Regions from separate parts of the Providencia alcalifaciens genome, predicted to be linked through region 1. Evidence: predicted binding sites of a transcription regulator. Region 1 holds the regulator's gene; each other region holds the start of a gene.
What was found. The regulator PurR, encoded in region 1, represses purine synthesis genes. The targets are predictions, from matches to a motif close to CANGCAAACGTTTGCNTG.
Positions count from the first base shown of each region.

Region 1 (8,021 bases):
GTGAATGCCATCACGCCAGTAGTAGCAAGTAAAGGGTTAAAGGTAAGCGCAGATACTAATAAGCTAGCTAAGAAGCATAACCCTAACTGTAAGGCATTTTGTAATGCAGCGGCCTTACCACTAGCTGATGGGAACGTATTGAGGGCTTTGGCTACTGCAATTGGGTATGATGCTCCGTTCATTGCTGCCATAAAACAGAATGGAACTAAAATCATGGTTAATGTTGGCTGAGTATAAATCGACATGGCGAAGAGAATCATCATGCTAACGGCATAACCGGCTAGCAAGATTGGGAACAACGTTTCAGCGCGAACTTTAGCTAATACGAAGCGGCAGCCGTATCCCCCGACAATAAATGCCAGTGTTTGAGGAATATAACTCAGGCCGATATCTGCAGGGTTAAAGCCCATATTGCGTAGAATAAACGGTGAACCCGTTAACCATGCAAAAAAGCCAGCGCTACATGCTGCGTACACAAGCACGTTACCACTGAAAACAGGGGAGCGTAACAAGGTAGCAAAGGAAATTTTGGTTTGTGGCTGGTTTTCTTCTGCTGTGACTTTCGGGGCAACTTTTTTTAACATCAAAGTCGGTAGCAAAAGTAAAACGCCCACCATCATCAGCACGATGAAGATAAATTCCCAGTTTTTGTGTTCAAGCACCCAGGCACCTAAGAGGGGCGCTAAGGCGGGAGAAAGAGCCACTAAAGGCATGATAGAAGCAAATACTTTTTGAGTATCAGCTTCGTTATAGCGGTCGATAACGAGGGCTTGCCATAAAACTGCAGCAGAACAAACGCCAACAGCCTGTAAGAATCGAAGGATTAATAGCTGAGTAGCATCGGTGACCCAAATCATTGCTAAGCAGCTAACAATAAACAGGGAAAGCCCCACAATAAGGATAGGTTTACGGCCTAATTTATCTGAAAGGGGTCCCCATAGTAGCTGGGCAAAAGCAAAGCCCGCTAGAAAGATACTCAGAGATGCGCTGATAGCGCCTTCAGTCGTATTTAAGGATGTTTGCATTGAACCAAAGGCAGGCAGATACATATCGATGGCTAAAAACCCCAGCATGCTTAGGCCAGCAAGGTAAATCAAAAATCCAGAGGAGTTTTTTGTCGCAGTATTTGTCATAGTTTTTGCTTAATCTATATTTAAAATAATGTTAATAGTTATCTTATTGTATAGGCTATTTTTTTACGTTGTGAAACGGTAATATTTGGACTCTGCTATCAAATAATTTGAAGGGAAAGAAAATGTGGTCAGCTCATGCACTTGAAGTCATAGACGCAGTTGCTCGAACGGGAAGCTTTAGTGGTGCTGCGGATGAGTTGCATCGAGTCCCTTCAGCGATCAGTTACACAGTAAAACAAGTCGAAGAATGGTTGGCAGTTCCGCTATTCGAGCGCCGTCACCGTGATGTAGTATTGACGGAAGCTGGGGTTATTTTTATTAAAGAAAGTCGAAGTGTTATCAAAAAAATGATTGATACTCGACACCAATGCCAACAAGTTGCCAATGGGTGGCGTGGACAGTTCAGTATTGCTGTTGATTGCATCGTAAAACCGCAGCGTACAGAACAGTTGATTTTGGACTTTTATCGTCATTTTCCTGACATTGAACTGTATATCCACCCTGAAGTGTTTAATGGGGTTTGGGATGCTTTAGCGGATGGACGTGTGGATGTCGCGATTGGCGCGACCCGAGCATCACCAATTGGTGAGCGCTATAGTTTCCGTGACATGGGTTTTATGTCATGGCGTTGTGTTGCGAGCCCCGATCATCCATTAGCGAAAATTCAGGGCAAGCTGACGGATGACCAAATGCGTGAATATCCAAGTTTGTGCTTAGAAGATACCTCAAGAAGCTTACCGAAAAGGGACACTTGGGCGCTGGACAACCAACGTCGCTTAGTTGTGCCTTACTGGGAAAGTGGTTTAGCGTGTTTGGCAAATGGTTTGTGTGTGGGGATGGTTCCAGAGCACCGTGCGGCTCCGTTGTGTGCAGAAGGCAAGCTAGTTGAGCTGGAATTAGCGCAGCCGTTTCCTGAAAGCCCTTGCTGCTTAACGTGGGTTGAAAAGGATACATCTCCAGCGCTGAGATGGCTTCTTGACTATCTTGGTGATAGCGAAACGCTCAACGCGGAGTGGTTTTCGAGCTAATGTTCTGAGATAGGATTAGCGGCGATAATCAATAAATGGACCGTCAGCCACGGAACGGCGTTCAACTAAACGCGGGTGAACTTCAATCGTTTGCGCATCTTCGCGTTTATTCACAATACGATCGAGCAACATCGCAAATGCCATCTGACCTAAACGCTCTTTTGGCTGGTGGATTGTGGTTAACGCGGGGGTGAAATAGCGCGCATTACGCACGTTATCATAGCCAATAATGGAAATATCTTGAGGGACGCGTAATCCCATCTCGTCAGCTGCACAGATTGCTCCCATCGCCATGATGTCTCCTCCACAGAAGACAGCTGTAGGACGGTGTTTGTTACTGAGGATTTGCATCATTGCTTTGTAGCCTGATTCTGGTTCGAAATCCCCTTGAACAATCCATTCATCTTTCAACGTAACTTTGGCTTCTTCCATGGCTTTTTTGAAGCCTGTTAAACGCCCAATACCTGTATTTCTTTCAAGGGAGCCGGGGATCACGCCAATTTCACGATGACCACGATCAATAAGATAACGACCCGCTAAATAACCACCGTGGAAAGAGTTATCAATAATACTGTCAGTGAAATCCCCGCGAGAGGTACCCCAGTCCATGACAACCATTGGAATATTTCGGTAATCTTCTAACATTCCAATCAAGGTGTCGGGGTATTCTGAACACATCACAAGTAGCCCATCGACACGTTTTTGTGCCAACATTTGCAAGTAAGCTTTTTGCTTGCCTAAGTTATTGTGAGAGTTACATAAAATTAGAGTATAGCCTTTCTCATAGCAACTATTCTCGACAGACTCGATCACTTCTGCGAAATAGGGGGCTTCACTTGATGTTGCCAACAGGCCAATTGATTTGGTGTGGTTGACTTTTAAACTACGCGCAACCGCACTCGGAGAATAATTGAGCTCTTTGATGGCGGCCCAAACGGCTGTTTTTGTATCATCAGCGACAAAACGCGTCTTGTTGATAACATGGGAGACGGTTGTGGTAGAGACGCCCGCACGTTTCGCCACATCTTTAATTGTTGCCATGAGAAGAAAAAACTCCTAACCAAAACTTGGTCTCTAAAATAATTCTAGTTAAATAATTACCTGCATATTGATGCATAGTACCTTTGCTGGCAATAATTTAGCGATTTGTTATCGATTTTGTCTGATCTAGCGCAAAAACGAAAGAAATAATTGATGTTATAACATGTGATATAGACACTGGTTTTACATTTTTGTGCATGTATACTGAAATAACCTTTTTATTTTATGGTTATTTGATAATTCAATTTCTTTATATGAGAGGGTCTCATGGATACAGATTTTAAATATGGATTGCTAGCTGCGTTTGGCTCTTTAGCGGTAATTATTTTGTTTGCTGTGCACATTTTTTGATTTCATTTCCATCCTAGCGACTAAGGATGAGAAATAATTAAGGGCGAGTATTACACTCGCCCTTAGTCATTTTAGAACTGAACTAAAATTAAGCCAGATTTTCTTCAACAAATTTCCAGTTAACCAGCGCCCAGAAGTTTTCTAAGTATTTTGGACGTGCGTTACGGTAGTCGATGTAATAAGCGTGTTCCCAGATATCTACAGTCAGAACTGGCTTGTCGTCACCAGAAATTGGTGTTGCCGCGTTAGACGTATTAACGATAGCCAGGCTGCCGTCTGCTTTCTTCACTAACCAAGTCCAACCTGCACCGAAGTTTTTAACTGCGGCATCAGTGAATTGCTCTTTGAACTGAGCAAATGAACCGAATGCTTTATTGATAGCTTCTGCAACTTTACCTGTTGGCTCTCCACCTGCATTTGGTGCCAAGCAGTGCCAGTAGAAAGTGTGGTTCCAAACTTGAGCGGCGTTGTTGAATACGCCAGCTTCAGAAGTTTTGATGATATCTTCTAAAGACAGACCTTCAAATTTGGTGCCTTTGATCAGGTTGTTCAGGTTAACAACATAGGTGTTGTGGTGCTTACCGTAGTGGTATTCTAAGGTTTCAGCGGAGATATGAGGTTCTAAAGCATCTTTAGCATAAGGTAGAGCTGGTAATTCAAAAGACATTGCGTACTCCTTGATTGCTTTTATTCAGTGTTTAGGGTGTTTGCTCGTAAAATGAGCGAAATTAAATGTACTTCTATTAATTAATCTACTTCTAGTATCGCGACGTCAAGCTATGGTTAGCTATTGCGCCGCATTGTAAGTCATGTTTTTATCATAACAGAATACAGGTTACAGTAAGAAAAAAACTGTTCCATGATGCTATTTATGCCTTAATTGTTAGTAAGTTGCATAATTATTATTCCACTGCGTGTCGTTATTGTCATTGAAGAGCAGGGGAATACATCAAGTGTTATTAATTTGCTAATATATTAACAAATAACTCCTATGATTACACGGCAAAAACACCTAACGTGAATTTTTTATAGTAAAAAGAAAACGTTGCTATTTGCTTTTCACCTTTTGAGTACAGCAAATAGGAGTGCTATAGTATTCAACTTATAAAACTGGCATATTGTATGAAACAATCATGGAACAATTTGCGATGTTTTGACTATGCCGGCGATTACACCGGTCAATGTGTTCTGTCTAATGAGTTACCTTGCAAATGATTCAAAGTGGCTCAGTGACTGCAAAATCAGCACCCACGTTTTAGGATATAAAATGACAACAATCGAAAAAATTGAGCGCCAAGTTAAAGAAAATCCAATTTTATTATACATGAAAGGCTCTCCAAAACTGCCTAGCTGCGGTTTTTCTGCTCAAGCTGTTCAAGCACTGTCTTCTTGCGGTGAGCGTTTTGCTTACGTTGATATTTTACAAAACCCGGACATTCGTGCGGAGCTGCCAAAATATGCTAATTGGCCAACATTCCCACAGTTATGGGTTGATGGCGAGTTAGTTGGCGGTTGTGACATTATCGTTGAAATGTTCCAACGCGGTGAATTGCAAGCGCTGATCAAAGAAACTGCGGATAAATACCGTCCAGCAGACGAAACCATCACTGAGTAATCAAATGGTTCAATAAGCTTTCATGCTTATATTGATGAAAACCGTATTAGCGTAAAACTAATACGGTTTTTTTATATTTGAGGAATTAAAACTAAATTACTGTGGTTCACTAGGTAGTGGCCATCCGCCCAATTTTTTCCATTTATTGACTAATTCGCAAAATAATAGCGCGGTGCGATTAGTATCGTATAGGGCTCCGTGGGCTTGCTTGCCATCAAATGGAATACCTGCGGTGACACACGCTTTCGCAAGAATGGTTTGTCCAAAGACTAATCCGCTCAGTGCTGCAGTATCAAAGGTTGCGAAGGGATGAAAAGGGTTGCGCTTTAACCCTGAACGCTCTGCTGCATTCATAACAAAGCTGTGATCAAAATTTGCGTTATGAGCCACCATGATCGCGCGATTGCAATCAGTATTTTTCATACCTTTTCGAATTGTTTTAAAAATGGCATGTAATGCTTCATATTCGCTCACTGCACCACGTAGGGGGTTAGTGGGGTCAATACCTGTGAACTCCAGAGCTGAGGGTTCCAAATTCGCCCCTTCAAATGGTTCTACATGAAAATGCAGTGTTTCATCAATGGCTAACCAGCCATCTTTGTCCATTTTGAGTGTAATGGCCGCTATCTCTAATAGGCCATCAGTTTTGGGGTTGAACCCACCAGTTTCGACATCAATAACGACTGGGTAGTAACCCCGGAAGCGGTTAACCAGTGAGTTAGGATTATTTTTTTCAGACATTAGGCTTTCAATTTACAGTTTCTGGTTGGCTTTCATTATGCCAAAGGGAATACATTTTTGCAGGTAGATACTGAAGAAATTTTAGGTGATGGTTATCACCACCTAAAATATAAAATGTATGTGAGGGATTAATTGCCTAATCCTTTGCTTGCACTTTTGTTCTCGATAAGCTCAATTTTATAGCCATCTGGATCTTCAACAAAAGCGATAACGGTTGTACCACCTTTGACGGGTCCTGCTTCACGAGTGACATTTCCACCAGCTTGACGAATGTCTTCACAGGTTTTAGCAACATCATCAACACCTAATGCAATATGACCATAAGCATTACCTAAATCATATTCTGTTACGCCCCAGTTATAAGTTAACTCGATAACAGCACCTTCACTTTCATCGCTGTAACCGACGAATGCTAAAGAATATTTGTATTCTGTATTTTCGCTCGTGCGTAGTAAGCGCATACCTAATACTTTGGTATAAAAATCAATGGAGCGTTGCATGTCGGTAACACGGAGCATGGTATGTAGTAAGCGCATAATAGTAGTTTCCCTATAAATTCTTCAGGCAATAATGCTTAAAGTCGAATCGATTTATCTATCAATATAACGTGACAATATGACTAAATACAGCGATTGAGGTTTATTTTTTAGTCATATCATGGCTATACTCAATTTAAGGGAGTATATCATAATTTTATGTTTATATTACGGGTGGTTAACGATGGCAGAACAACTTGAGTTTTTTGACATTCCAAGCCCTTGCCGTGGAATATGCCAGACCAACGAGCAGGGATATTGCCGAGGTTGTTATCGAACCCGAGATGAACGTTTTGGTTGGTTACAGTTCACTAACGCTGAAAAACGTCATGTCATCCGTTTATGTCGCCAGCGATTTTTAAGGGCAAATAATAAGAAAACGGCTCAAGAAGACATGAATGATCCTCAACAGTCTCTATTTTGATTGTCAATAAAACTATTATAAGTTAAATGATTTAATAATAAATCAATTCATTTGAATTAATTCCAATAGTTACATTTCAATAAAATTTTATTTATTCAAAACGATGATGAAACTCATATAAATCAACTGTAAATGACATAATTTTAAGAATAACTATATTACTTTGTTTTTAAAGGTTTTATTTGCTATCGCGTTTTTTATTGTTAGTTGTAATTACTATAAGGGTTAAAATAGATAGATTTGAAAGAAGAGTAAGGCTATTCTTATTAATAAGATAATTGATAGATTGTCTTATTAAGTGATTATATTGTTTTCATATGAAAAATCATGGGGAAAAACAAGGTGTATGTCACCAAATTATTTATTGATACTCACTATATATAGGTATTTATTAGGTGCTAGCTCAATAAAAGGTTGTAAAGATAAAAGGGAATTAATATATAATTTAAAAAATAATATTTATTTGGCATATTTTTTAGGCATATAATTATATAAAGGAGGGTAAATTGGAATCTCAAATTGGAACTGAATTATCTCGAGTAGTCCGTATGTGGCGAGCATTGATTGACTATCGCCTCAAGCCACTTAAACTCACACAAACACACTGGGTAACACTGCATAATATTAGTCAGTTACCGCCCGAACAGTCGCAGATTCAATTGGCAAAAGCAATCGGTATTGAGCAACCATCTCTGGTCAGAACATTAGATCAATTAGAAGAAAAAAGGCTCATTTCTCGTCATACATGTTCGAATGACCGACGCGCCAAGAGAATCAAACTCACAGAGGAGTCGGAGCCTTTTATCAAAACGGTGGATCAAGTGATTAATAATACTCGGACAGAAATTTTAAGTAATATTAGTCATGATGAGCTAAGCCAGTTATCTTTACTACTATTAAAATTGGAGAAAAATATTCTACGCTTACAAAACGATTCATAGACTAATAATTGTATTTTTCTAATTTCATTTTATTTATATGAATATAATGTATATAAATATACGTTAAACTAATAACTATGGCCACCATGCACGTAATATGTGTTTTTATATAGATGCATGATTTTTTACGTGAGGCGGCTTTGTATTCTATTACTATGGATTAATTCTTAAAAAATAGGGCATTAAGGTGTACATATATGAATAACAAATA
Region 1 is NZ_OU659204.1:1,689,411-1,697,431, forward strand. It holds gene punC (purine nucleoside transporter PunC) at 1-1,133, opposite strand, end outside; gene punR (DNA-binding transcriptional activator PunR) at 1,256-2,161, shown strand; gene purR (HTH-type transcriptional repressor PurR) at 2,177-3,202, opposite strand; gene LDO73_RS18200 (YnhF family membrane protein) at 3,470-3,553, shown strand; gene sodB (superoxide dismutase [Fe]) at 3,642-4,220, opposite strand; gene LDO73_RS07760 (Grx4 family monothiol glutaredoxin) at 4,821-5,168, shown strand; gene rnt (ribonuclease T) at 5,265-5,909, opposite strand; gene gloA (lactoylglutathione lyase) at 6,038-6,445, opposite strand; gene LDO73_RS07775 (DUF1289 domain-containing protein) at 6,630-6,869, shown strand; gene slyA (transcriptional regulator SlyA) at 7,376-7,810, shown strand.

Region 2 (8,021 bases), 1.2 Mb from region 1:
ACACAGTGGTAAATACACCACAGGAACCCGTGTTGATACACTGGGTAAAGTGGAAGGGAAATCTGATGGGCGTCCAACAGGCAAGTTTGTTCCAATCAAGGGGCAGCCGTTACAAGGTCATTCAGGTATCAAGCGTATGAATGATGGTACCTATTGGGTGCTCACAGATAACGGTTTTGGGAATAAAATGAATTCCCCCGACTCGATGCTGTATTTAACCCAATATGATATTGATTTTAAAACGGGAAAAGCTAACCCGTTGAAAACAATTTTTTTCCACGACCCTAATAAAATTATCCCTTTTCATATTATTAATGAGAGTAGTGAGCAGCGCTACTTAACGGGCAGTGACTTTGATCCAGAAAGTTTTCAGTTTGCAGATGGAGCCTTGTGGGTTGGAGATGAATTTGGACCTTATCTCATCAAAATGGATTTAGATGGCAAAGTGTTGGCGCTATTTGAAACGCAAGTTGAAGGCAAGAAAGTCGTTTCCCCTGACCACTACACACTGACAACGCCGGGCAAACCTACGGATAAAGTGACTTTCCAAGTCAATCGCTCAAAAGGTTTTGAGGGAATGGCATCATCGCCGGATGGATCAAAACTTTATCCAATGTTGGAAGGGGCTTTGTGGCAAGAAGATAAACAAGATTATGAGAATGTGAATGGTAAAAAAGCGGCACGTATTCTTGAGTTTGATGTGAAAAAGCAGGATTGGACTGGACGCAGTTGGTTATATGTTTTTGAAGATAATCAAAATGCGATTGGTGATTTTAACCTAATTGATGATACTCACGGCTTGATTATCGAACGCGATAATGGCGAAGGTACTGCGGATAAAGCGTGCGCTGAAGGCGTAAAAAACAAAGAAAACTGTTTTAGCAATTTAGCCAAATTTAAACGTGTTTATCGTATTGAATTTTCTGATAAAAATGTAGGTGATGCAGTGGATAAACAAGCCTATGTTGACTTAATGAACATCCAAGACCCTAACAAGCTAGCCAGAAAACCGCTAAATGATGGGGTATTTACCTTCCCATTCTTTACGATTGAAAACGTGGATGTGGTGGATAATGAACATATTATCGTCGGTAACGATAATAATTACCCGTTCTCTTCCAGTCGTGAGCCCAATCAAGCAGATGATAATGAATTTATCTTGCTGAGAGTACCAGAGCTATTGAAGTAGTTCTCAGCCGGTTAGACAGGTAAGAAGTAGAACGTGTAAATGGATCCTTGTTTTTCCCTTGGTTTGATATTTGCTCGGGTGACCCCGAGCGTTTTTCTTTTTAGGGATTAATCTTTTTTTACTTCTAAAGCAGGGGGCTTCATCATTAAAGTAAAAAATAGGATCACGATAACCGGAGCGGCAATGGTCAAAAATGCAGGGGTAAAACTGCCTGTAATATCTTTAATTGCACCTGCGATAAATGGCGCTAAACAGGCAATTGTTGAGATTAAATTGACGACGGAGAACAACTCTAAATAAGGCCCGCGACCAAAATAATTAGACAGCAAAACACTGGACGCTAAGAAGGTCATGCCGTAGCCGACACCCACACAAATTACGAACAAAATCAGCCAGAACCATGATGTGGAGATACTCAGTGCCACGACGCCAAGCACCATGATAATTAGGCTACCGATCAATAAACGCTTCGGCTCCAGCCATTCACCCGCAGCGCCCCCTAAGAAGCGCGAAAATGCATTCACAAACGCCATGGTACTCAGCAAAGAAACCGCGATAGTCATGCCAAATCCACGCTCTTCAATGTGTGCCACTGCAAAGCTGTTTACTGTAATGCCGCACCATAAGAAAGAGGTATAAGTCGCGGCAATTAAATAGAATTGCCAAGTGCGTAGTGCGCGGCGAACTGTCCAAACCTCAGCGGTACGATAAATAGGTTTACTCGTATGGCTTACTTGTTTTTGCATCACTTTCTTGGCGTGATCTTGTTCTTTTTTCCCTTCACGTAATGCCAAGATAGTGATGATTGTGACGACACTAAGATAAACTGCACACAATACCCAGTGCATCCGCCAAGAGCCTAATTGATTCGATGCGTAGAAGTAAATCCAAGGACCTGCAACACCGCCTAGCCCACCAATCGTGAAGTACAAGCCAAATGCCAGAGATTGCTTTTCAAATAGGCGAGAAAGTACATAGGTGCCCGGAACGGTCGCTAATAGTGTAAACCCGACGCCAATCAAGGCGGTACCTAAGAAATAGGTGCTGATTGCTTCGGTGGAATAGAGGCTATAAAAGCCAGAGCAGAACACAAGCATGCCTAAAAGCAGCGTAAGACGAACACCAACTTTACGTATCAGCAATGAGGGTAGAAAGCTCGCTAAACCGCAGGTTAAACCGAGTAAAGTAAAACCAAAGCCTGCCTCCGTCCAACTCCATTTTAATTCGCCAATCATGCTCGGTAATACTACGCCTAATGAGGTGAAGGTAGTGGCGGTAGCAAGGAAGTAAACCAGTCCGAGGAGAATAAGAATTGACCATTGGTATAATGGGCTAAATGGTGAGGCTTGTGTTTCTGGCATATGCACTCCAGTGGTGCCCTAGTGAGTTAGTCATCACTCACAAGTAATCACTATAAAAGTAGGGCAAAAATAGCACAATGCCCGAAATATCACTTTCGGGCACGAATAGCGCTATTTTCCCTATTTTTGGCGAGAGTACCAGCCTAATTTTGTTTTTGCCCACTCAATGCCACTTTTATACTCATTTGGCAGCATTGGGATCAAACTATCGAGGGTATTTTCGAGTTGATGAACATCGCTATGAGTCAGATTTAAGTGACCCACTTTACGTACTGGGCGCACTTCTTTCTCATACCAATGTAAATGGACTAAAGGTAAATTTAACCATTCTTGATTAACATCAGTCCCAATTAAATTGACCATCACCGCAGGGCTGAAAACTTCAGGCGTCGGCATCGGTAAATTTAAAATTGCGCGTAAGTGGAGTTCAAATTGGCTAATGGAAGCGCCGTTTTGAGTCCAATGTCCACTATTGTGAACGCGAGGGGCGATTTCGTTGATCAGCAGTTTATCGCCAACGACAAAACACTCCATTGCCATCACACCGACATACCCTAACTCATCCATCACGGCACTGAGCATCGCCTGTGCTTGTTGTTGCTGGACTGGGTTTGCATCAGGGAAAGCCACGCTGGTACGTAAAATCCCTTCTTGGTGAAGATTATGGGTGATTGGGTAGAATACGGATTCACCAGATTGGCTACGGGCACCAATTACGGAGACTTCAGCATCAAATGGGATCCCTTGCTCAACGATGCATTCACCGTAAATTTCCGCAGGGAGCGCTTGTTCATCACCAGGGCGAACACGCCATTGACCACGGCCGTCGTAGCCACCTGTTCTGCGTTTCACTATCAAAAAATCACCCAGAGTGGCGAATAACTCTGGCCATTGGTCTGGAGATTCTAATCGTGCCCAAGGTGCTGTGGATAAACTTAACGAGTCGAACAGGCTTTTTTGTGGGAAGCGGTCAGCTAACCGTGGAAAAATATCACGGTTAATAAACGCATTATGACGCGCTAACTCTTTGGTTAATGGGGTTTCTGGCCAGCGTTCAATTTCAGCGGTGATCACACTTTGCTGATAAGGAACAGCTTCAGGCTCCGCATCTAATCCAACAGGAAAGACAGAAATACCCAGTGGTTCGCCAGCTTGGCGTAGCATGCGACCTAATTGACCGTTACCAAGGACACAAACCGGTTTCATTACACTTCCCTCGGATCTGGGTTATTTAATACGTCGTTGGTTTGTGTTTCACGCCATGCGGATAAGCGGTTGAATAGCTCACTATCATGAGTGGCTAAAATTTGTGCGGCTAGCAGCGCAGCGTTAGCAGAACCTGCTTTACCAATGGCGAGTGTGCCAACGGGAATGCCTTTTGGCATTTGAACGATAGAATACAGGCTATCGACACCACTTAATGCAGCGCTTTGTACAGGGACTCCAAGGACAGGAACCAGTGTTTTTGCGGCTAACATTCCTGGTAAATGGGCAGCACCACCGGCACCAGCGATTATCACATCAAAACCATTCTGTTTGGCATTTTCAGCAAAGGAAAACAGTTTGTCTGGCGTGCGGTGTGCGGAAACAATCTCAACATGGAAAGGCAGTTGCAGTTCGGTCAGCACGTCAGCGGCATGCTGCATGGTTGTCCAATCACTTTTAGAACCCATAACAATGGCGATTTTTGCCGCAGATTGAGCAGGAACTTGGGCTGTCATTTGGTGTGATCCCTGTATTGAAAAATATCACCCTAAGGGTGGGAATGTGAATTGCCCCGATCATATCACGGTAATTGGGCAAGGAAAACGTTTGCGTGATTATAAAACAAGCAAACAGTCGTATTGACGACTAACAATTTAGCCGTGTGACTTTATCAAGATAGGGATGTTAAAAAGGAAAGAAAATAAGCTCAATACCGTTTTCGTTGATCACAAAGGCGGAGCCTTCGCTGTGCCATGCGCCTAAGACTCCACGAAAATGAAGTTGACCACTGAGATTAATCTCGTGGATAGCAGGGCGATGAGTGTGTCCGTGGATCATCCATTGTGCTTGATGTCGGTTTAAGGCATCAATCACTGCGTCAGAATTGACGTCCATAATAGCTTCGGATTTCATACTGCTGGCATATTGGCTATTGCGACGCATTTTTTGTGCAATGCGGCGGCGAATAAAGAGCGGTAGAAGTAAAAATATCCGCTGGATCCAAGGTGTATGGACTTTTTTACGGTAGTTCTGATAAGCGGCATCGTCGGTGCATAACGTATCACCGTGCATAATTAAAATACGCTTACCATAAAGTTCAAGTAAGGTTTCTTGGGGCAAAATTGTCATGCCACACTGTTTTGCATAACGTTGACCCAATAAAAAATCGCGATTGCCATGAATGAAATAGCAAGGAATACCACGTTCACTCAGCTGTTTTAGGGCTTGAGCCACTTGCTGATGCAAAGGGGTATTATCATCGTCGCCAATCCAATAATTGAAAAAATCACCGAGGATATACAGGCTGTCAGCGTGGATGGCTTGTTGTTCAATAAATGTCAGAAAACCGGCGGTGATCGCCGGTTCATCTTCACTTAAATGCAAATCTGCAATGATATAAGTGGACATAAATTCAGGGATTACTCGCTGACAGTCACTTTTTCAATCACAACATCTTCGCGAGGTACGTCTTGGTGATGTCCACTGCGACCAGTAGAAACACCTTTGATTTTGTCAACTACGTCCATGCCTTCAACCACTTCAGCAAATACGCAGTAACCCCAACCATCTGGGCGCTCTGAACGGAAGTTTAAGAAGTCATTATCAGCGACGTTGATGAAGAATTGTGCTGTTGCTGAGTGTGGATCGTTAGTACGAGCCATTGCTAATGTACCACGACTGTTTTTCAGTCCGTTATTAGCTTCGTTTTTGATAGTCGCTTTAGTGTCTTTTTGGTTCATGCCCGGCTCAAAACCACCGCCTTGGATCATGAAGCCGTTAATAACACGGTGGAAAATGGTATTATTGTAGAAACCTTCACGGCAGTAGGCTAAAAAGTTTTCGACAGTCACTGGTGCTTTGTCTGCGAAAGTTTTGATAACGATGTCACCGTGATTGGTATGAAATGTAACCATAATAGCTATCCTGAATAATTGTTTTTTATGCGCTAACTTGCGAAAGCGTTGAGATCAGCAAGTTTATATCACAGATAAAACCTGACTTGAAGCGACAGTGTGTTTGCAAAATAGGTTATCCCATAACAGTGACCTAATAATTAAGGCGATAAAGTCAGGCGCTAACCTTGCTTTCTTCGGGTGATCGCGATTCAATACCGTGCTATTTTCGTAAGGTTGAATCTGGATATTTTACCCTCAACATCGCGATAATCTGATGTATGATAGGTATACACGTACTAATAAAATGGAAATAAATCGATGCTACAAATTTTCAATACACTGACTCGCCAAAAAGAAGAATTTAAACCCATCCATGCTGGAAAGATTGGGATGTACGTGTGTGGCATCACCATTTACGATTTGTGTCATATTGGTCACGGTCGTACCTTTGTGGCTTTCGATGCAATTAGCCGCTATTTACGCTATTTAGGCTATGACTTGAATTATGTGCGTAACGTGACTGATATTGATGACAAAATCATTAAACGTGCCGCTGAAAATAATGAAAGCGTGGAAGAGTTAACGACGCGCATGTTAGCGGAAATGCACAAAGATTTTGATGCATTAAATATCCTACGTCCAGACAGCGAACCGCGTGCCACTCGCCATATTCATGAAATTATTGAGCTAACTGAAAGCTTGATAGAGCGTAAGCATGCTTACGTCGCAGAGAATGGCGATGTAATGTTTGAAGTTAAAACTGATCCAAACTATGGGCTGTTATCTCGTCAAGACTTAGACCAGCTCCAAGCAGGTGCCCGTGTTGAAGTGGCTGATGTAAAACGTAATCCAATGGATTTCGTTTTATGGAAAATGTCCAAAGAGGGTGAACCAAGCTGGGAATCACCGTGGGGATTAGGTCGCCCAGGTTGGCATATCGAATGTTCGGCAATGAACAGTAAATCATTAGGCAACCATTTTGATATTCATGGCGGCGGTTCAGATTTAATGTTCCCGCATCATGAAAATGAAATTGCGCAATCTACTTGTGCCCATGATGGCCCATACGTTAATTACTGGATGCATTCTGGCATGGTGATGGTTGACAGAGAGAAAATGTCTAAATCTCTCAATAACTTCTTCACTATTCGTGATGTTTTAGAATATTACGATGCGGAAACAGTACGTTACTTCCTGCTTTCAGGCCATTATCGTAGCCAACTTAACTATACTGAAGAGAACTTAAAGCAGGCTCGCACCGCGTTAGAGCGTCTGTATACCGCGCTGCGTGGCACAGATAAATCGGCAGTACCAGCAGGCGGTGAAACGTATAAGAGCCGTTTCTGCGAAGCGATGAATGACGACTTCAATACACCAGAAGCTTATTCGGCATTGTTTGATATGGCGCGTGAATTAAACCGCCTGAAAACTGAAAATATGGATGCGGCAAACGGCATGGCGGCTCAATTACGTGAGCTGGCAAAAGTGCTGGGGCTGTTAGAGCAAGATCCTGAAACCTTCCTGCAAGGTGGTGCACAAGGCGAAGATGATGCAGAAGTCGCAAAAATCGAAGCGCTAATTAAACAGCGTAACGATGCGCGTCAAAGTAAGGATTGGGCGCTGGCGGATCAGGCGCGTGATGCTTTAACGTCAATGGGGATTGTGTTAGAGGACTCGTCTGCTGGCACGACGTGGCGTCGCAAGTAATCTTCTTCATATTTCGCGCTGTGGCGTTGTTGGCGTCACTCGGCTACTCGGGTCACATACTGATGTATGCTCCCCGAGATATCCTTGCTAGCCGCCTAGCCACAACACGAACTATTTAGAATATTGTCCTTTATCGTTTTTCACGTAACACCTGTTTGCCTACAATTCGAATAATTTAGAGAATTGAGCTTAACTAGCTTAATCAGCTTAACAAATAAGAATAAAACCCACTAAAAATAATCAATTTTTGGTGGGTTTTTTTATGGATGCAGCGGCTAAATTTGCAAGCGTAGGGTGGGGCGGTTGTCGATACTGTTCAATGAAATGTTAACAATGGAATTTAACATTGGGTCACCGAAACGGTGAATTCACTCACAATGAAAACATAGATAAGGATAAATATGTTTCCAATAAACGCTAATCGACTAACCGTATCTCAATCGACAGAATTTCCAGTATCATCAAATACAAGCCATCTCCCTGAACGTATTAAGTCTATCCAAAATATCTCCGAACTTAGCCCTCATTTGGCTGAAACAACACCCGTCAGAAGAAATAGACCAAAGTTAAAATTAAATATAGAAGCCGCTACTCAAGCTACGGCATTCGATAAATTGACTGAAAAAACGCAGTTATTGATGAATGAAAAAAAAATTGAATACG
Region 2 is NZ_OU659204.1:2,856,070-2,864,090, reverse strand. It holds gene LDO73_RS13155 (esterase-like activity of phytase family protein) at 1-1,189, shown strand, start outside; gene LDO73_RS13150 (CynX/NimT family MFS transporter) at 1,297-2,550, opposite strand; gene purK (5-(carboxyamino)imidazole ribonucleotide synthase) at 2,671-3,756, opposite strand; gene purE (5-(carboxyamino)imidazole ribonucleotide mutase) at 3,756-4,271, opposite strand; gene lpxH (UDP-2,3-diacylglucosamine diphosphatase) at 4,441-5,163, opposite strand; gene ppiB (peptidylprolyl isomerase B) at 5,175-5,669, opposite strand; gene cysS (cysteine--tRNA ligase) at 5,970-7,358, shown strand; gene LDO73_RS13120 (protein-tyrosine phosphatase family protein) at 7,760-8,021, shown strand, end outside.
Region 2: purE (5-(carboxyamino)imidazole ribonucleotide mutase) is a predicted target of PurR. The motif match lies at 4,352-4,369, and genes of this name have one in related genera.

Region 3 (8,021 bases), 1.4 Mb from region 1:
CGCTTTATGTTTTTGGCGAGTGACCAGCTTATTGCAGCCGCAGAAATAGCACAGTTTATGGCAAAACGGGATATGGACGTACAGAGACAAAGGGCGGTCAGGATAACGTTGGGTTGCCTCAACAAAAGCCTGTTCGTTGTAGTCTTGATTGAACTCTAAGGCTGTTGGATAAGAGGTATAACGTGGGCCTGAATAGTTATATTTCTGGATGAGAGAGAGATCCCAAACAATATTTTGCTCTGACATTGATATTCCTTAATTGACCACAAGCTCGAAAGCATCACTGTTAATTATATCTCTTTAGATTATTTTTTAGCTATTTATGTAAAGAGTCTATACCGCAAAGATTATAGCGATGTTAGGAAAAACAGATCTGATGCAACATCAAAGAAAAGGAAGGTAGGCGAGAAATTAAGCAGCATTCCTCCCGCCTGCCGCGGGAGGAACAAATAGAGAGGCAATTATTTACTTTTTAAGATGCGCATAATGTCATCAAATTTCTCTTCTTCCTCTTCATCACCCTCTTCTTCAGCATATTCAATGCCAAGAGTGTTCATCAGCTCATCAATACGGTCTAAGCATGTTTCAACATATTTTTGCTCTTGCGCCGTAATCGTTTCACCTTCTTCCAAGCGCGCTAATAACGCATCTAAACGATCGTCACTTTCCAACATTTCCAGTTCTTTTTCTGGGGTCAGTTTTTCTTTAGCAACTGGCTTCTCTTTCACAACTGGACGTGCTGTTGGCTTGTTATCTTCCACAATTAATGGAATGGGTTTTTTACTGCCAATACGTGGGTCAGCCTGAACATTTTGTCCATTTTTTTGACCATTTGAAGACTCGTCTTGATTACGGCTACCAGACTTATGCCCGCGATGTTTTTTCTCGCGCTTACGCTCACGACCTTCCGCGTTAATTTCTTCTTTCGTCTTACGGTATTTTTTCTTTGGATTGCTGGTCGGTTTTTTTGGTGAATTCATGGTTTGCTACCTTGATAAAATCAGTTTCTGCTGCGGAATCTAGCAGGATCCTTTTAGCGGTGAAAGCACTACTTTGCAATTGTAGGTGAATTTTATCTCACTTTGCATTCGCAGCAATACTTTAATGATTATACCTTAAATAATTTGAGTTGCATGCAAGCAACAAAAGGGAAGCTCGTTGAAGGGTCTTGTACTAAAAATAGAGAGTCACCTTGAGCAATATTCTAAATAATTCAAGTTGCTTATGTTGTCCAATGCTCTAAATAGCTGTATCGCCAGAAAACAGAAAACCATCTTGAGTAATATTCTAAATAATTCAAGTTGCCTAAGCATTCCAATGCTCTAAATAGTTTGTGCTGTAGCAAGGCGGCAAGAGTTGCTAATCCCTAGGAGCATACATAAGTATGTGACTAGGGTTAGCAACCGAAGCCAACGCTGCTACAGTGCAAAATATGACGAGCATTCGAGCATATTAGGCGTCGACGAGAACCATTTTTAACAAGAACATCGCTGCTACAAGGATCACACACAGACCCAGATCACGCCAGCGCCCTGTACCAATCTTCATCGCACAGTACGCGATAAAGCCTAGCGCAATACCTTCTGTAATCGAGAAACTAAATGGCATCATTACCGCAGTTATAAACGCTGGAACGGATTCCGTTAAGTCATCCCATTTCACACGCGTTAAGCTTGAAGTCATCAGAACGCCAACATAAATCAGCGCACCTGCGGTTGCATAGGCTGGAACCATTCCTGCCAGCGGAGAGATAAACATAGTCAGCAGGAATAACACACCGACGACAATCGCGGTTAAGCCCGTACGGCCGCCTACGGATACCCCTGAAGAACTTTCGATATACGCTGTTACGGACGAAGTCCCCATTGCAGAACCGGCTACCGAACTTAAGCTATCTACATACAGCGCTTGCTTCATGCGAGGGAAAGTCCCGCGCTCGTTGGTAATACCTGCTTTGTCTGTTACCCCAATCATGGTGCCTGAGGAGTCAAACAGGTTCACCAACATAAAGGCAAAGATAACCCCAGAAAGTGCGAGATCCAGTGAACCAGCAAAGTCCACTTGTCCAACAACACTGCTAATGCTTGGTGGCATTGAGAAAATGCCCGTATATTTCACATCACCCAGTGCTAAGCCAATCAGCGTAGTCACGGCGATAGACACCAATACTGCCGCATGGATATTACGCGCCGCTAAAATGGCAATAATGAAAAAGCCTAATGCCCCTAGCCACACATTATGGTGAGTTAGGTTACCAATCGACACTAAGGTATCTGGGTTTGCAACGATAATACCGGAGTTTTTCAGTCCCATCATGGCGATAAACAGACCGATACCGCTGGTGATCCCCACTCGTAAACTCAGGGGAATATTGGCGATGATCCAGTAACGAATACGGAATAACGTCAGAATAAATAATCCAACTGCGCCCCAGAATACAGCGCCCATAGCGACTTGCCATGAATAGCCCATCGCCCCAACAACCACAAAGGCAAAGAAGGCGTTTAGCCCCATCGCAGGTGCAACGGCAATAGGTAAGTTAGCCAGTAAGCCCATTAAAATACTGCCGAGGGCGGCGATTAAACAGGTGGTTACGAATACCGCTTTGATATCCATACCAGCTACAGACAAAATTTGTGGGTTAACAAAAACGATATATACCATCGTCAGGAAGGTGGTGAACCCTGCAACGACCTCTGTTCTTGCGGTGGTACCGTGTTCTTGTAATTTAAACACACGCTGAAACAGACCCTGCGATTGCGAGGAGCCAGATGATTGATTAGTCATTAAAATGCGCCTTGTCGAAATGTCATGCCCTAGATTGCCAATGGATGCGTGGTGGGCACGAAAAAAAGTTTTTTTCGGCTCATGGTACAACTAAACGATGCAAAAGAAAACGATTGCGTCATTTTAAATAAGTCGCATTTCCTAACTGACTGATACTGTAAATGAATATCGAGGGAGACATGGCGGTTGTCACACCGCCATTGGGGCTTTCGCCGCCTTTGTGCGATTAAGAAAGCGCAATCAGCTTTTGACGTCGCCAAAACAGCCAACCGCGTTTTGCTGAACGGCTGCGCGCTGCACTTTTATCACTGAGTTTTTTCGCCACTTGATTGGCAATAATTTCGACTGACAGGCACATCACAAAGTAGATAAATGCCACAAACAGGAATACTTCCAGCGGGTAGATCATTTCACGGTTATTCACCTGTGTTGCTAGGAATGACAGCTCCGCCACCCCTACAATATACGCCAGGGAGGTATCTTTAATTAACGCAACCCATTGGTTAATAAAGGAAGGTACCATCATGCGTAAAGCTTGAGGTAACACCACATTCCACAGCACTTGCCAGCGGTTAAATCCGAGAGAAAGCCCGGCGTTCCATTGCCCTTGGCTGATAGCTAAAATTCCTGCTTTCACGCCGTGGGCTAAATAGGCTGAGGTGATCAGCGCTAATGCACACACCACTGCCGTCACGCCCGGAATTTCCGTTCCGAAGACAATAGGCAATAGAAAGTAAGTCCAAAAAATCAACATGATAACGGGAATCGCGCGGAAAAAGCCTAAAACGGCGGCAAATAGATTCACCCAGAAGCCACGTAGCATCGCCAGCGCAATACCGCCCAATGTGCCGAGGACAATAGACGCGGCACCAGCCAATATGCTCATAATTAGCGTTAGAGCGGCTCCTTCCAGTGGTCCATCAGGGTAAGCCCCAAATAGCAAATATTGCCAGTTATCTGTAATGACTGAAAAATCCATCTTATACCCCCTGAGCCAACTGACGCTGTTGTCGCCATTGACCCCAGCCTTCCATAAAGGCGATGATTGCGATGTACAGTACCGTTGCTAAACCAAATGCAGCAAATGTTTGTAATGATTGGCTATCTACTTGACGTGATACATAAGAGAGCTCTGCCACCCCGATCGCCATCGTTAATGACGAGTTTTTGACGACGTTCATGTATTGCCCTAACAGCGGCGGTAACGCGATTTTTACGGCTTGCGGTAAAATCACTAAGCGCATGGACTGCCATGAGGTAAGCCCCAAAGCGAGAGCCGCTTGTTTCTGTCCTTGCCGCACTCCTCGGATACCCGAGCGCACTTCTTCCGCAATGAAAGGCACGGTGTATAACGTTAAACCGACAAATCCGGCTAAAAATTCAAAGGACGGCCAACCCAATGTAACCCCTAAAATTTCAATTTCATGGGGAGTATTCAGCCATTCCATGGCTGATTGAGGGAGAATTTCTCCCGAGGCGAAGTACCAAAAAAACAGTTGCACTAGTAGCGGTGTATTACGGAAAATCGAAATATAAACGGTCACAAACCAGCGTAGCGGCGCGATTTGGCTGTCTCTTGCCGAGGCGGCAATAAACCCTAATAGCGTGGCAGCGATGATCGTACAAATCGAGATCCAGACTGTGAGCAAAAAACCATAGCCAAACCACTCAAGGTATTGTGGTGCTAGTAAATGCGCAGACCAGAAGTCACCGCTGAAAAATTTGTCGAACATATTTCGCCTCGCTATAACTGACAACCCCTGCAACATGGCAGGGGCGTTTATTCTCACTAAACTACATGACTAACTTAAGATTTAGGCTGTTCGCTCAATGGGGCAAATTTGAATTCACCACGAGGTTGTGCCGCTTTGGTGTCTGGACCAAACCAACGGTTATAAATCTCGTTCGCTTTGCCTTCTTTCTCCAGTTTCAGCAAGGTGGCATTCACGTTCTCAATTAAACGCGTTTCCCCTTTGCTCGCGCCTAACGCTTGATATTCTTTAGTTAAGCTAAACGGTGAGATTTCAAAGTCTGCTTTCACTTTTTCTGGCAAATTACCTAGCAAGCCCACCAGCTTCGCATCATCTTGGGTAATCGCTTGAACGTTGCCATTACGCAGCGCGGCAAAGGCTTGGGGAGTGTCATCATAAGAAATCACTTTGGTATTTGGGAAACGTTCACGCAGAGTCACTTCCTGCACCGTGCCTTTATCTGCACCAATACGCAGCGGCGCGATATCTTCAGGGGTTTTCAAGACACCTTTACGAGCAATGAACTTCTGCCCGGTCGCAAAATCAGGAATGGAGAAATCCACCTGTTTTGCACGCTCGTCTGTAATTGTGAAGTTGGCACCAATCAGGTCAACTTTACCGGATGTGAGCAATGGAATGCGGTTAGCTGGGTTGGTTGGACGCAGCTCTAATTTCACGCCAAGATCATCAGCAATCGCTTGGGCGATATCGATATCATAGCCAGCAAGTTTTTTGGTTTTAGGATCAATAAATCCGAATGGGGGATTACTGTCAAAAACAGAAATGCGGATCACTCCCGCTTGTTTAATATCATCTAATTTATCTGCGCTAGCGACATTCGCTGTTAGCGCCAGACCTGCAACTAAAAGTGCGGAAGTAAGAAAACGTGCTTTCATTGAATGCCCCTAACGGTAAATTTGCGTAAATTGACCATCACAAGCTATCAACTATTTCTTAGCACTTGAAATAATATTAAATAATATATTTATATCAATTTGGAATATGGGTAGACATAAAAAAAGGGGTGAAAATCCATCGGAGCGACCCCTAAAATGTTGCAGATTAAGACTCTTATCGAGCAAGAAGAAAATGAAGAAGATGAACACTGAGGTGCGAACACCTCAGTGGTTTAGCGATTACTCTTTGTTGCTGTCTTTCGAGCTAGTCAGCATTTTTTCAAGGCTATCTCCACCTACATGGCGGAAATCTTGCCCTTTAACATAGTAGAAAATAAATTCACAAATATTCTGGCAACGGTCACCGATACGCTCAATGGAGCGAGCACAGAACAGCGCAGTTAAGACGCTTGGAATGGTACGCGGGTCTTCCATCATGTACGTCATTAACTGACGAACAATCCCTTCGTACTCTTGGTCTACCTTTTCGTCTTCACGATAAATACGGATAGCTTCTTCCAAGTCCATGCGCGCAAAAGCATCCAGCACGTCATGCAGCATTTGCACGGTATGGCGACCTAATGACTCCAAGCTCACCAATAATGGCTGGTGCTGCTGAGAGAATTTTTCCAGTGCGGTTTGGCAGATTTTATCCGCGACGTCACCGATTCTTTCCAGTTCAGCGATGGTTTTTGAGATTGCCATAATCAAACGCAAGTCGCTTGCTGTTGGCTGGCGCTTGGCGATGATTTTGACGCACTCTTCATCGATTGCCACTTCCATCATGTTAACTTTGTGGTCGTTGGCAATCACTTCTCGCGCTAGGGCTTCATCCTGATTATGCATCGCAGTGATAGCCTTGGTGAGCTGTTCTTCAACTAGCCCTCCCATGGTCATCAACTCAGTATGGATATGTTCCAGTTCAGCATTGAACTGCCCTGATATATGTTTGTTGTGGTTCAGCGTATCCATCGTCGGCTCCATATCAACCGTAGCGGCCAGTAATATAATCTTCAGTTTGTTTCATTTCTGGGGTGGTGAACATCTTGTCAGTGTTGTTAAATTCCACTAACTCACCCAAGTACATAAATGCCGTGTAATCAGAACAGCGTGCCGCTTGTTGCATGTTGTGGGTCACTATCACTACGGTATATTCTGATTTCAATTCCGTGATCAGCTCTTCAATACGCCCCGTTGAGATTGGGTCCAGAGCAGAACATGGCTCATCGAGTAACAGAACTTCTGGGCGAATGGCGATACCTCGCGCAATACACAGACGCTGTTGCTGTCCACCAGAGAGGCTGTAGCCACTTTGGTGAAGTTTATCTTTGGTTTCATTCCACAGTGCCGCTTTTGTCAGTGCCCACTGTACACGCTCGTCCATTTCGACGCGGGACAGCTTTTCAAACAAACGCACACCGAACGCGATATTGTCGTAGATAGACATCGGGAATGGCGTTGGTTTTTGGAACACCATACCGACTTTCGCACGTAATAACGCGATGTCTTGTTTGTCCGTCAGAATGTTTTGACCATCAAGTAAAATTTCGCCCTCAGCGCGTTGCTCACCATACAGTTCGTACATTTTGTTGAATGTACGCAGCAGCGTAGATTTACCACAACCTGATGGGCCGATAAACGCAGTCACTTTGTTCTTTTCAATGTCTAAAGAGATATTCTTCAGCGCGTGGAATTTTCCATAGTAGAAGTTAAGGTCGCGAACTTTAATTTTACTGTTTGCAATATCGTTTGCATTAATCATGGTGACTTCTCTCTATCAATTCTTTTATTCGTCTGGGATTAGTGTTTTTTCTGTGCAAACACAACACGGGCAATGATATTGATTAACAGGACACATAAGGTGATAAGGAGAACCCCTGCCCATGCTAATTGCTGCCATTCAGAGAACGGACTCATTGCAAATTTGAAGATAGTCACTGGTAAGTTAGCAATTGGCTCATTCATGTCGGTACTCCAGAATTGGTTCGACAGTGACGTGAACAGCAGCGGTGCGGTTTCCCCCGCAATACGCGCGATAGCCAGCAAAATACCGGTAATAATCCCAGATACAGATGCTTTTAATGTAATGGATAAAATCATTTTCCATTTTGGGGTGCCCAGTGCATATGCCGCTTCACGCAGGCTATCTGGCACGAGCTTCAACATATTCTCAGTGGTACGGATAACAATTGGGATTTGCAGTAATGCAAGTGCAATCACGCCAGCCCAACCTGAGAAATGCTGTACTTGAGCCACCACAATGGTGTAAACAAACAGACCAACGACAATTGAAGGCGCAGATAACAGAATGTCGTTAATAAAACGCGTCACCGAAGCTAACCACGATTTGCGACCATATTCCGCTAAGTAGATGCCCGCTAAAATCCCTAATGGTGTTCCGATAACGGTCGCCCACAAGATAAGCAATCCACTTCCCACAATGGCGTTCGCCAAACCACCGCCTTCTGTATTTGGCGGCGGTGTCATTTCGGTAAACAGATTGAGGGACATACCATCAATCCCTTTCGTTACCGTGGAGAATAAAATCCACACTAACCAAAACAGACCAAATGCCATCGTCAGCATG
Region 3 is NZ_OU659204.1:270,827-278,847, reverse strand. It holds gene hemN (oxygen-independent coproporphyrinogen III oxidase) at 1-246, opposite strand, end outside; gene yihI (Der GTPase-activating protein YihI) at 462-980, opposite strand; gene LDO73_RS01205 (NCS2 family permease) at 1,453-2,787, opposite strand; gene LDO73_RS01200 (amino acid ABC transporter permease) at 3,014-3,766, opposite strand; gene LDO73_RS01195 (amino acid ABC transporter permease) at 3,768-4,520, opposite strand; gene LDO73_RS01190 (ABC transporter substrate-binding protein) at 4,595-5,434, opposite strand; gene phoU (phosphate signaling complex protein PhoU) at 5,675-6,406, opposite strand; gene pstB (phosphate ABC transporter ATP-binding protein PstB) at 6,420-7,196, opposite strand; gene pstA (phosphate ABC transporter permease PstA) at 7,235-8,021, opposite strand, start outside.
Region 3: LDO73_RS01205 (NCS2 family permease) is a predicted target of PurR. The motif match lies at 2,890-2,907, and genes of this name have one in related genera.

Region 4 (8,021 bases), 510 kb from region 1:
TGTCAGGAAAACGTGTATTTTTCGTCATGCCAGTATTTTACCTGTACATTTCAGTCTTAATATTGGTCAATAAGAAAAAATAAAATTAAAACTGGGCGCATAAAACATGAAAAACAATATTACGTTGATAACGGGTGGCGATCGCGGTATCGGTCGAGCGACAGCAATCAATTTGGCACATAAAGGTCATAAAGTTTGTATTGGCTACCACACTCGTCAAGACTGCGCGCAGGAAGTTTTAGACATAATTCGCCATGCAGGTGGTACCGCCATTGCGGTGCAGGCCGATATTTCTCAGGAAGAACAAATTGTTTCGTTGTTTCAGCAGATCGATAAAGAATTAGGCCCCATTTCTGGGCTGGTTAACAACGCAGGAATAATCATGCCTCAAGCCTCAATAGAGCAGTTAGATGCACAGCGATTAGCTCAATTATTTGCAACGAATGTCAGCGGTAGCTTTCTCTGTGCGCGTGAAGCGGTCAAACGTATGGCGTTTCGTCATGGTGGGCAAGGTGGCGCGATTGTTAATGTTTCTTCTGCGGCATCTCGCCTTGGCTCCCCACATGAGTATGTGGACTATGCCGCATCCAAAGGTGCCATCGATACAATGACGATTGGTTTATCTCTCGAAGTCGCTGGGGAGGGTATTCGAGTCAATGCCGTCCGCCCCGGTTTTATCTATACAGATATGCATGCCGATGGTGGTGAAGCTGCACGGGTTGATCGGGTTAAAGAGAGTTTACCGATGAAACGTGGAGGCCAGCCAGAAGAAGTCGCTCAGGCTATCGCGTGGTTGTTGTCTGGTGAGGCATCTTACGTCACGGGAAGTTTTATCGATTTGGCGGGTGGGAAATAAAGCGTTTCTTGCGGATGGCTGAACTTGAGTTATTCGCTCAGACCTGCCAACCAAATCTGAGCGAATGTATTTAAATCTACTGAATTGCGCATTAATTTGCGTGATAACCTGTCGCTGATAGCGGCTGGCCATCGAGCAGGGCTTTACCGTCTTGCATTACGAGGCGACAGGAAACAAACCACGCAATAACTTGAGGATAAATCAGGTGCTCTTGCAGTTTAACGCGTTCAACCAAATCGTCTTCAGTATCTTGCGGTAACACCGGCACATATCCTTGCAAAATAATCGGACCACCATCGAGCTCTTCAGTGACAAAATGTACGGAAGTACCGTGTTCTTTATCACCATTTTCAAGTGCGCGTCGATGGGTATGCAGCCCCGGATATTTAGGCAATAAAGAAGGGTGGATATTCAGCATTTTCCCTGTGAAATGTTTCACAAAATCAGGGGTTAAAATGCGCATAAACCCAGCTAATGCCACTAAATCCGGTTGATACTGCTCGATAGCGTCTAACAGTGCAGCATCGTAGGCTTGGCGTTCAGTGAATGCTTTCGAGCTAACACAAAGGGCTGGAATGCCAGCCTCTTGTGCGCGAACCAAACCGTAAGCATCACTTTTATTACTGATCACCGCGACGATTTGCCCATCGATTTCATGGCGTTGGCAGGCATCAATAATCGACTGCAAATTACTGCCACTGCCTGAAATCAAAACAACGATGTTTTTCATTAGCGGATAACAACCTGCTCTTCACCCGCAGGTAATTCGCCAATTGTCCCGATCTGCCAAGCATTTTCGCCCAATGCGCTCAGCAGTTTTAATGCAGATTCAACTTCGGTTTGTGGCAGAGCAATGATAATACCGACGCCGCAGTTAAATGTACGATACATTTCGTGGGTGGTGACATCACCCGCTTGTTGCAGCCATTCGAATACCGCAGGCCATTCCCAGCTGTTGCCGTCAATGATGGCTTGGGTGTTGTCAGGTAAAACGCGAGGAATATTTTCCCAGAAGCCGCCGCCCGTAATGTGTGCAATGGCATGAATATCGTTTTTAGCAATTAATTCTAAGACATTTTTAACATAGATACGGGTTGGTTCTAACAGGTGATCAGCGAGAGGTTTGCCCGCTAATTGCGTGGTTTCTGGATTGGTTTTGCTGACTTCCAGAATTTTACGCACTAATGAATAACCGTTAGAGTGAGGGCCGCTTGAGGCTAACGCGATCAGCGCGTCGCCCGCACTGACTTTTGTGCCATCAATAATTTCAGAGCGCTCAACAACACCCACACAGAAGCCAGCAACATCATAATCCTCGCCGTGGTACATGCCCGGCATTTCAGCGGTTTCACCACCGACTAATGCACAGCCAGACTGCTTACAGCCTTCCGCGATCCCCGTGATAACGCTCGCGGCGGTATCTACATCCAGTTTGCCAGTTGCATAATAGTCTAAGAAAAACAGTGGCTCAGCACCTTGGACAATTAGGTCGTTGACGCACATAGCGACTAAATCGATACCGATGGACTCATGACGTTTTAAGTCCATGGCGAGGCGTAGTTTAGTTCCCACACCGTCAGTGCCTGAGACTAAAACAGGCTCGCGGTATTTTTGTGGCAGGGCACACAGTGCGCCGAACCCTCCCAATCCTCCCATCACTTCTGGACGGCGAGTCTCTTTCACCACACCTTTGATACGTTCAACCAATGCGTTACCTGCATCAATATCAACACCGGCATCTTTATAGCTGAGAGAGGTTTTATCAGTCACTACGGCCCCCAAGGCAATTGCATTTTGGAAAAGATAACTTCATTTGCCGATATTCTATCAGGCTCCGCAAACGTTTGCGATAGCTTTCTGACTGAAATATTTGCTGCAATAAATTGTGATGTCGTGACGCAAAGCGCATGATTTTATTCACTGCCTACACCATAAAAAATATTATGTGTATACTAATTCAGCAAATAACGCCAGATTGATGATTGTTTGACCTGAATCAAGATGATACTAGTGGCATTGAGGGAAAAAAGCGGTATAATCCCGCGATTTTTTTGTCCGGTAACGTTTTAAAAAAGTAGGAGAAACCCATGAAGATCGTTGAGGTAAAACACCCTCTCGTTAAACATAAACTCGGCCTGATGCGAGATCATGACATAAGCACTAAGCGCTTTCGTGAACTGGCCTCAGAGGTTGGTAGCCTACTGACTTATGAAGCGACCGCTGACCTAGAAACTGAAAAAGTAACAATTGATGGTTGGTGTGGTCCTGTAGAAATTGAGCAAATTAAAGGTAAAAAAATCACTGTAGTTCCTATCCTGCGTGCCGGTATTGGCATGATGAACGGCGTTCTGGAAAGCGTTCCAAGTGCACGTATCAGCGTAGTAGGTATTTACCGTGATGAAGAAACGTTACAACCTGTCCCATATTTCCAAAAGCTAGTTTCAAACATCGATGAGCGTATGGCTTTGGTTGTTGACCCCATGTTAGCAACCGGTGGCTCGATGATTGCAACTATCGACCTTCTGAAAAAATCTGGTTGTAATTCAATTAAAATATTAGTTCTTGTTGCTGCACCGGAAGGGATTGCTGCATTAGAAGCTGCTCACCCTGATGTTGAACTGTATACCGCTTCGATTGATCAATATTTAAATAAAGATGGTTACATCGTTCCAGGTCTCGGAGACGCGGGCGATAAGATATTTGGTACTAAATAATAATGAAGCCGACTGAAGAGTCGGCTTTTTTTTGATAAAAAAATAATATTCACGACGCATAAGAGGATGACGAGCATGACACGCCGCACGATAAGTGTTGAAGAAAGACCACCATTACTACAAACCATTCCATTAAGCTTTCAACATTTGTTTGCCATGTTTGGGGCAACGGTTATTGTTCCTATTTTATTTGGCGTGAACCCGGCAACAATTTTATTATTCAACGGGATCGGTACGCTGCTGTATTTATTTATCTGTAAGGGTAAAATTCCTGCTTATTTAGGGTCGAGTTTCGCCTTTATTTCTCCGGTATTAATTTTACTTCCTCTTGGGTATGAGCTAGCGCTTGGCGGGTTTATTATCTGCGGGGTGCTATTTTGTATCGTGGCATTGATTGTCAAAGTGGCAGGGCGTGGCTGGATCAACGTGATGTTCCCACCTGCAGCGATGGGGGCGATTGTCGCAGTTATCGGTCTAGAATTAGCGCAAGTAGCAGCTAGTATGGCTGGGCTGTTACCAAAAGAAGGTGCGGCGGTTGATTCAAGTACCTTAATTATCTCAATCACCACATTGTCAGTCACTATTTTGTGTGCCGTGGTTTTCCGTGGATTCCTATCGATTATCCCAATCTTAATTGGCTTCTTAACGGGCTATGCACTCTCTTATTTCATGGGGATAGTGGATTTCACGCCAGTTATCGAGGCTCCATGGTTTGCAGTTCCAACATTCTATACACCGCGCTTTGAGTGGTTTGCGATTTTAACCATTTTACCTGCGGCGTTAGTGGTGATTGCAGAACACGTTGGGCACTTAGTGGTGACGGCGAATATCGTTGAGCGTGACTTAATGAAAAACCCAGGCTTACATCGTTCCATGTTCGCAAACGGTTTCTCTACCGTGTTGTCGGGTTTCTTTGGTTCGACGCCAAATACCACTTACGGTGAAAATATCGGCGTGATGGCGATTACTAAGGTTTACAGTACGTGGGTCATCGGTGGCGCGGCCATTATCGCTATCTTACTCTCTTGCGTGGGCAAATTAGCGGCAGCGATTCAATTAGTGCCAGTACCTGTTATGGGGGGTGTTTCACTGTTACTGTACGGCGTAATCGGTGCATCGGGAATTCGTGTTCTGATTGATTCGAAAGTGGATTATAACAAACCACAAAACCTGATTTTAACTTCAGTGATTTTAATCATCGGTGTGAGTGGCGCAGTGATCCACATTGGTCAAGCTGAACTGAAAGGTATGGCGTTGGCGACAATCGTCGGTATTCTGATGGCGCTGTTATTCCGCTTTATTACCTTTGTTCGCCCAGAAAAACAGTTTGTGACTTCTGAAGTGAAAGTCTTAGACGAAAATAAAAAATAAGTCACGATTAAGTGAAATAGATTGCCGGAGTGGCTAAAGCTCCGGCAATTAACCGTCAGGCTGTTCATCTCTTCTTGTTATTTATGATAAACTCAATGGCGTTAATTGAACTGCACAATCAGAGGCGCTTCTGAATACACCATCTCAACTCTCATTACCACTTTCTCTTCCAGATGATGAAACCTTTGCCAGTTTCTATGCAGGGGAAAATGAGGGATTACTCTCTGCGCTAAAAACGGCGATTAATCAGCCTCACGGTAGTTATATTTATTACTGGTCAAGAGAAGGGGGCGGTAAGAGTCATTTACTGCATGCGGCATGTGCTGAGTTATCTGAGCAAGGTGTTGCTGTGGGTTATGTGCCGCTGGATAAACGCGCTTACTTTGTGCCAGATGTGCTAGAAGGTATGGAACATCTTTCTCTGGTCTGTATTGATAATATTCAATGCATCGCGGGAGATGAAGAGTGGGAAATGGCCATCTTCAATCTGTATAACCGCATTTTAGAAATTGGTCGAACGTGCTTACTGATCACCGGGGATCGCCCGCCGCGCCAGATTGATTTGAAACTGCCGGATTTAGCCTCTCGCCTCGATTGGGGGCAAATTTATAAACTGCACCCTTTAAGTGATGAAGACAAAATTTGTGCGCTGCAATTACGTGCCAGTATTCGTGGATTTGAATTGCCTGAAGATGTTTGCCGGTTTGTATTAAAACGGTTAGACAGAAAGATGGGTACCTTATTTGATATCTTAAATAAGCTTGATCATGCTTCGATTGTTGCTCAACGTAAAATGACCATTCCTTTCGTTAAAGACATTCTCAAATTATAAAAAATTGGCAGCCTATTGACTGCCAATCTATTGTCTGCCAAATAGCCTACTTATAAAATTTCCAGCACTTGCTCTGGTGGCCGACCTAACTTGGCTTTTTTACCTTTTACCACAATCGGGCGCTCAATTAACTTTGGATTATCATGCATGGCTTGAATAAGCTGCGCTTGAGTGACGTTATTATCCGCTAATTTCAACTCTTTATAGATATCTTCTTTGGTGCGCATTAACTGGCGCGCATCGGTAAATCCAAGCATCTTTAGCAATTTCTCAATGTCAGCCACTGAAGGTGGCGTCGTTAGATATTCAACCACCGTTGGCGTGATGCCTTTTTCTTGCAATAAAGCCAGTGTTTCACGGCTCTTGGAGCAGCGAGGGTTGTGATAAATTTTAATTGAATCCGTCATTATCTTTATTCCTTACGGTTTTGCGTTGCTATCGCGCTCTTTTAATCGAGTGAGTTCATCGATTCGCGCATCAAAACGTTGTTGTTCATAACTGCCTAAGCGGCTTTTACGGCTCGCTTCGCTTAAATAATTGATGGCAGTGTCGTAGTTGCCACGCAGTGCCATACCTTCGGCATATGCCGCCAATTCTGCATTACGATCCCCCAGTTTTGCTGAGGCTTCGGCAAGCAGATCCCAGCCAATTGGGTCGTCTGGGTAATCAAACGTGTATTTATTTAATAAATTAGTGGCGTCTTTATACTGCCCATTACTGACATATGCGTTCGCAAGGTTAACAATAAATACCGTATTTTTCGGCGATTTCTTCAATGCATCTTGTAGACGAGCAACTGCTTTACCGACTTGTTTTTGCTCAATATCGATATCGGTCATGGAGTCGATAAACCACGGGTTATCCGGCTGCTTGGCTAACAATTCAGAAATAATAACGCCCGCTTCGCTGTATTTTTTATCTTGAGATAACAATAATGCTTTGCCGTACTTCGCCGCCATTTGCTCTTGAGCATTGCCTTTACTGTAATTTTCGATGATTTGATCCAGCGCATTGCGTTGATCCGCAGGGCTGTACATCGACAAAATTCGAACGCGTGCCAACATAAAGTCTAATGAGGATGGGGCATGGACTTTGGGATATTGGTTTGAACGGTTACGAGCATCGGCTAAACGGCTGTCAGGTAAGGGGTGAGTCAGCAAAATTTCTGGCGGTTTAGACATATAGCGGGTTTGGTCAGACATGGTTTGCATAAAATCAGCCATGGCATGAGGGTCAAACCCTGAGCGACGTAATGTTTGTAGGCCAATTCGGTCGGCTTCTTGCTCATTGGCTTGTGTAAAGCTGATCATCCCTTGCTGCATTCCCGCGAATGTTCCCGTTAATGCAGCAAAACCAGCTTGCGGGTTCGCCATTACCAATAATAGAGAACCGATAGTCCCCGCGATAGCTAACGGTGTTGTGGCCTTTTGGTCTTCCATCATTCGCGCCAGATGGCGCTGGGTGACGTGAGAGATTTCGTGCGCCATAACGGAAGCAAGCTGGCTCTCATTTTGGCTATAACGAAACAGTGCCGAGTGAAGAACCACGTTACCGCCAAAATAGGCGTAAGCGTTAATATTCGGGTTATTGACAAGGTAAAATTTAAATGGCGTTTTGACGGAATCTGCATTCGTCACTAAACGTTGCCCAAGCTTATTCACGTACTGGGTTAGTAAGGGGTCATAAATGAGGGGGGTACTTCCTCGAATTTGACGAGTGATGGCATCACCCATAATGATTTCTTGGTTAATGCTGAGAGTTCCTCCTGCGGTTGTACCGATATCGGGTAGGGTATCTTCAACAGCACTATAGGCAGGTAATACAGCACCATGGATAAGTGCGGACATCAGGATAGCGAGCAGTGGATATTTCAATTTTTTATTCATAGTGCATATCTTCACTTATTACCTACAGAAAATACGAATTAATTGGGAGATATGATAGCAAAAGCTATCGTAAAATCTGTTATTCGGTATAATTTTCTTTAATTTAGGAACTGTCTTTGTTTTACATTCCCAGGAGCCAATGAATGTTAGAAATGTTTTTACAATGGTACCGTCGGCGCTTTGCTGACCCGCAAGCAGTTGCATTGTTTAGTTTGCTGGTTATTGGCTTTCTGGTCATCTTTTTCTTCAGCAGTATACTGGCTCCATTATTAGTCGCAATTGTCTTAGCGTATTTACTGGAATGGCCAACACATTTACTCCAACGACTTGGTTTATCCCGCGTTTTAGCGGTTAGCATCATT
Region 4 is NZ_OU659204.1:2,201,608-2,209,628, reverse strand. It holds gene LDO73_RS10230 (SDR family oxidoreductase) at 107-856, shown strand; gene purN (phosphoribosylglycinamide formyltransferase) at 948-1,586, opposite strand; gene purM (phosphoribosylformylglycinamidine cyclo-ligase) at 1,586-2,626, opposite strand; gene upp (uracil phosphoribosyltransferase) at 2,944-3,570, shown strand; gene uraA (uracil permease) at 3,646-4,941, shown strand; gene hda (DnaA inactivator Hda) at 5,072-5,773, shown strand; gene arsC (arsenate reductase (glutaredoxin)) at 5,824-6,180, opposite strand; gene LDO73_RS10195 (tetratricopeptide repeat protein) at 6,193-7,659, opposite strand; gene LDO73_RS10190 (AI-2E family transporter) at 7,803-8,021, shown strand, end outside.
Region 4: purM (phosphoribosylformylglycinamidine cyclo-ligase) is a predicted target of PurR. The motif match lies at 2,690-2,707, and genes of this name have one in related genera.